DNA from 2 places in the Rheinheimera muenzenbergensis genome. Region 2 is predicted to be linked to the other one. Evidence: predicted binding sites of a transcription regulator. Region 2 holds the regulator's gene; the other holds the start of a gene.
What was found. The regulator FliA, encoded in region 2, starts transcription of late flagellar genes. The targets are predictions, from matches to a motif close to GCTAAAGTTNNNNNNNNNNCNGCCGATA.
Positions count from the first base shown of each region.

Region 1: a site for FliA is predicted at 1,602-1,629, ahead of MN202_RS00460 (DUF5610 domain-containing protein). Genes of this name have one in related genera too.

Region 1 covers NZ_JALAAR010000001.1:99,385-101,865, reverse strand. Annotated here, with positions in the region: gene paeA (polyamine export protein PaeA) at 1-879, shown strand, start outside; gene MN202_RS00460 (DUF5610 domain-containing protein) at 909-1,556, opposite strand; gene MN202_RS00455 (MFS transporter) at 1,701-2,481, shown strand, end outside.
Region 2 covers NZ_JALAAR010000001.1:330,291-332,771, forward strand. Annotated here, with positions in the region: gene MN202_RS01470 (protein phosphatase CheZ) at 1-760, opposite strand, end outside; gene cheY (chemotaxis response regulator CheY) at 786-1,157, opposite strand; gene MN202_RS01480 (RNA polymerase sigma factor FliA) at 1,211-1,930, opposite strand; gene MN202_RS01485 (MinD/ParA family protein) at 1,927-2,481, opposite strand, start outside.

The sequences.
Region 1 (2,481 bases), 230 kb from region 2:
TTTCTGATCACCTTTCTTAAGCCCTTTGTCTGGCTGTTTAACGGCCTGGCAAATGTCTGCTTTAGTTTGTTTAAAGTGCCAACTATGCGCAAGGATGATATTACACCGGAAGATATCATTGCCATGATGGAAGCAGGGGCCCAGGCCGGCGTGCTGCAGGAACACGAACATCAGTTGCTGGAAAACGTATTTGATATGGAGTCACGCACTGTAACATCGGCCATGACGGCGCGGGAAAGCCTGATATTTTTCACTCTGAATGAGTCGCAGGACAATATTAAGTCGAAGCTGGCCGAACATCCGCATGCGAAGTTTCTGGTGGTTGATGGTGTACTGGATAAAGTTATCGGCTATGTCGATACCCGCGATATATTGCTACAGGTGTTGCATGACCAGCCAATATCACTGAAAAAAGAAGGTATAGTGCGGGCTCCGCTGATTATTCCGGATACGCTGTCATTATACGAAGTGCTGGAACACTTTAAATCGGCCGGTGTTGATTTTGCCATTATCATGAACGAATACGCACTGGTGGTGGGCATTATTACCTTAAAAGATGTCATGAGCATCGTGATGGGCGAGTTGGTAAGTTCTGAAGAAGAGCAAATAGTCGCCCGGGATACCAATTCCTGGTTGGTTGAAGGCCTGACGCCGCTACAGGATGTTATGCGGGTACTGGATATTAATAGTTTTCCGGATGCAGAAAACTACGAAACCATTGCCGGTTTTATGATGTACACGCTGCGTAAAATCCCTAAACGTACTGACTTTGTACTGCACAGTGGCTACAAATTTGAGGTGGTTGATATCGACAGCTATAAAATTGACCAGCTGCTGGTCACCAGGATAACGCCGGCAGAGCCGGCTGATAAACAGTAAATAGCCAGACAGCAGCCTGTTGGCTGCTGTTAGTTGCTGTCTTTGGGATCCGTACCTTGTGCTGCACTATCAATGTCGTCAGCTGGCGGGTTAGCTGCCAGCTCCAGCATTCTTTCGCGAAAGCTGGCCAGCCCTTTGTTAACTAAATCATAGGTGCTGTCTACGCCGCTTTCTACGTCTCCTTCGTACACTTTTAAGTTGGTAAGAATATCTTTGGCATCGGCAAAGCCTTTTTCAATGCCCGGCGTTATCAGCGCCAAAAAATCATCCAGCGTTTGCTGTTCTGTTTCAGCACCTGCCAGCTCTTTGTAGCGACTGTAAAAGGCGGTAGCAAAGGCGACGATACGTTCGGCAGTGGCTTCGGGTGAGGTGTCGATACCTGAGTCGTAAACTTTTTGGGCGGCGTTTTCGCCCAATACCGGCTCCAGTTCAGCATTAATGCCCTCCAGCGCAGTTTTGTACAGTAAGCTTAAGCTGTCATTGTTACTGCGCAGCGACACTTGCTCATTGGCGCGTAGTATCGCCACATTTTGTGCCTGCTTGGCCTTTGCAGCTGCACTGATACCGCTGTTTGCTCCAGCGGCAACATCGGTTTTAGCCTTGTCGGCTTTTGCTGCGCTGTTGTCCTGCCTGACAGGGGTAATAGCCGCTGAGTTGTTACCTGGTGTAATGGCCATGAGCTTGCTCCTCAAATTGTCGCATTAGTATAGCCTGTAGCTGGTTATCGGCAGTGTTTGCTAAAGCTTTAACTTTTTTGTTGCTCGTCTGTGTTGGCAAATGGCTTTATAATAGCGCCTTACTCCGTCGCCGGACTGCAGGCCTTGATAGATTATAAAACCGCTGCCTTTTATCGCTCTGCCTTTGCCTTATGTTTAGCCGCCGTAGTGGTATTTGCCAATCTGCATTTGCTGCAGCCTCTGTTACCCCAGCTTAGCCGCGAGTTTGGCCTGACACCGCTGCAAGCCAGCTGGGCTTATACTGTGGCGACCTTGTGTTTGGGTGTGTCTCTGCTGGTGTATGCAGCGCTGTCTGATGCCTGGGGCCGAAAAAAGCTACTATTGCTTACGCTGGCCGGTATGACACTCAGCACACTGGCGCTGACCCAGGTAGACAGCTTTAATTCTCTGGTATTCTGGCGCGCGGTGCAGGGGCTGTTTCTGGGCGGCTTACCGGCTATAGCCATAGCCTGGATGGGGGAAGCCTACAGCAAGCCGGCTATGGTTGCTGCTGTGGGGTTTTATATCAGTGCTAATTCATTGGGCGGCATCAGTGGTCGTTTAATGGCTGGTGCTCTGGCAGATCTTGGCCATTGGCAATGGGCATTTTGGCCTGTTGCGATACTGAGTATATTTAGTTGTTATTTTATCTGGCGGTATTTGCCAGCCAGCAAAGTTTTTGTGGCAAAGCCGTTTAGTTTGCGCCAGGCCTGTATTGATAACTGGTACCATCTGCGCCAGCCGTTGTTGCTATTAACCTATCTTATCGGTGGGCTAAACTTTTTTATTTTTCTTAACCAGTACACCTATATCGGCTTTGTGCTGGCCGATGCTCCTTACAGCTTGTCCAGTTTTTGGATTGGCTTGTTGTTTATTACTTATTTCA
Region 2 (2,481 bases):
AAAAACCTAAACTGGACAATAAATCATCAACGTCGTCCTGACCGCTAACCACATCGTCCCGCTCAGCTGCATCAATAATCGGGCCTTCAGCTTCATGTGCTTTGGGCTTACTTTTGGCTGGTTTAGCTGGCTTGGCCTCAGCGGCCATCATAATGCTCGACTGGCCAAAAGCTGTAAGCAGACCAATCAAGCTTTCTTCTACTTCCCGTACCAGCTCAATAACCCGACGTAAGATCTGGCCAGTTAAATCCTGATAATCCTGCGCCATTAATACGTCAGTCAGCAGTGAATTAAGCGTAGCAGTATCTGTACCAGCCTGATTTAAAAAGCCATCAAGGTTGTGACACAGGGCTTTAAATTCAGTGAGTTGCAACTGACGTTGCATTAATTTTTGCCATTGTGGTGCAATACCATTTAGGCCCTGGGTTAACTGATCGGCAATAGGTAAACAAGATTCGACAGCATCCATGGTGCGGTTGGCGGCTTGCTCAGTCATGTCAATTACATGATTAAGCCGCTTTTTAGCATCAGGAATATCTTCTTCCAGCAAGTTATTCAGTGAAGGGTCAATCTGGAAATTTTTCAGCGAATCGTGCAGCTGCCGGGTCAGTTTGCCAACCTCAGCAAATAATTCAGAAGAGCCTGGCACAGCAAGTTGCTGTACCAGTTGATTAGCGGCATCATGCTGCTCCATCTCCAGCAACTGCACCAGCTCCCGGGCTTGCTCCAGTGAAATCAACGGCGCCGTAATTGCAGACATAGCAACGCTCCTTTGTCAGTTACGGTTAGCCGATGCGTTCAAATACTTTAGCTAACTTCTCTTGCAGGGTGGCTGCGGTAAAAGGTTTAACAATATAGCCATTTACACCGGCCTGAGCCGCGGCAATGATTTGTTCTTTTTTCGCTTCAGCGGTCACCATCAATACCGGAATGTGCTTTAGCTTGGCATCAGCACGAATCGCACGCAGCAAGTCGATACCCTGCATTCCTGGCATGTTCCAGTCAGTAACGACAAAATCGAAGTCACCGTTCTGCAGCATAGGTAAAGCAGTACTGCCGTCATCTGCTTCAGATACATTAGTAAAGCCAAGATCACGTAACAGATTCTTTATTATCCGTCTCATGGTCGAAAAATCATCAACCACAAGAATTTTCATGTTTTTATCCAAAATCCCCTCCGACGAGATATAACTTTTTATCTCAGAATAGGTTACAACCAATCCTGCATTCTGGCTTTCAATCTGACCAAGGCCTGACTATGAATCTGACTGATGCGGGATTCACTGACATTCAGCACTGCCCCTATCTCTTTCAAATTCAGTTCGTCATTATAATACAGCGAGAGCACTAATGCTTCACGCTCTGGTAAATTACTGATAGTTGTGACAAGAGCCTGCTGAAACGCCTCATTTGCCTGACTTTCATATAAGTGATCGGCATCAGTATCATCAGACGTCACCAACACATCCTGTGACACCCCCAGATCTTCGATACCAATTATACGACCACTGCTGATATCACTTAACATATGATGGTATTCATCCAGAGATATATCAAGTTTTTCAGCAACTTCTGTATCTTTTACATCACGGCCCAGTATCCCCTCAAGCTCGGCGATGGTTTCAGCTATCAATCTGGCGTTGCGGTGCACCGAGCGCGGCGTCCAGTCGCCACGGCGCATTTCGTCCAGCATTGCACCACGGATGCGGATACCGGCAAAGGTTTCAAAACTGGCGCCTTTGCTGCCGTCGAAATTTTTCGCAGCTTCAATTAACCCAATCATACCAGATTGAATAAGATCATCGGCCTGCACACTGGCTGGTAATCTGGCCAGCAGGTGATAAGCAATGCGTTTAACCAAAGGCGCGTGCCGCTCGACCATTTGCTGCATATGGTCGACCCCACCATAAGCTGCAATCCGGCTGTTCACGCAATACCTCTGTCAGTTTGCGGCAGTACCAGTTGTTCTAGGAAAAATTCCAGATGACCGGACGCAGTAGCTGGTAACGGCCATTTAACCGCTTTTAAAGCTAACGACTTTATTGCCATACTGGCAGCAGTACGCGGAAAAGCATCAATAAAGGCTTTTTGCTTACGCGCTGCTTTGCGTACATTTTCGTCATAAGGAATGGTTGCCACCAGTTCGAGGCTGACATCTAAAAACCGATCTGTCACCCGCGTCAGCTTACTAAACAGCTCCTGGCCCTCTTTCAGGCTACGCACCATATTGGCGACAATTTTAAATTTTTCTACGCCATGGTCACGACTGAGAATTTTCATCAGGGCATAGGCATCTGTGATAGAAGAAGGCTCGTCACAAACAACTACCATCACGTCCTGCGACGCACGGGAAAAACTCAGTACCATATCGGAGATACCTGCCGCTGTATCAACCAGCATCACGTCTACCGGCGTTTTCAGCTCACTGAATGCTCTTATTAGCCCGGCATGCTCTGCCGGGGTAAGCTCGGTCATGTTTTG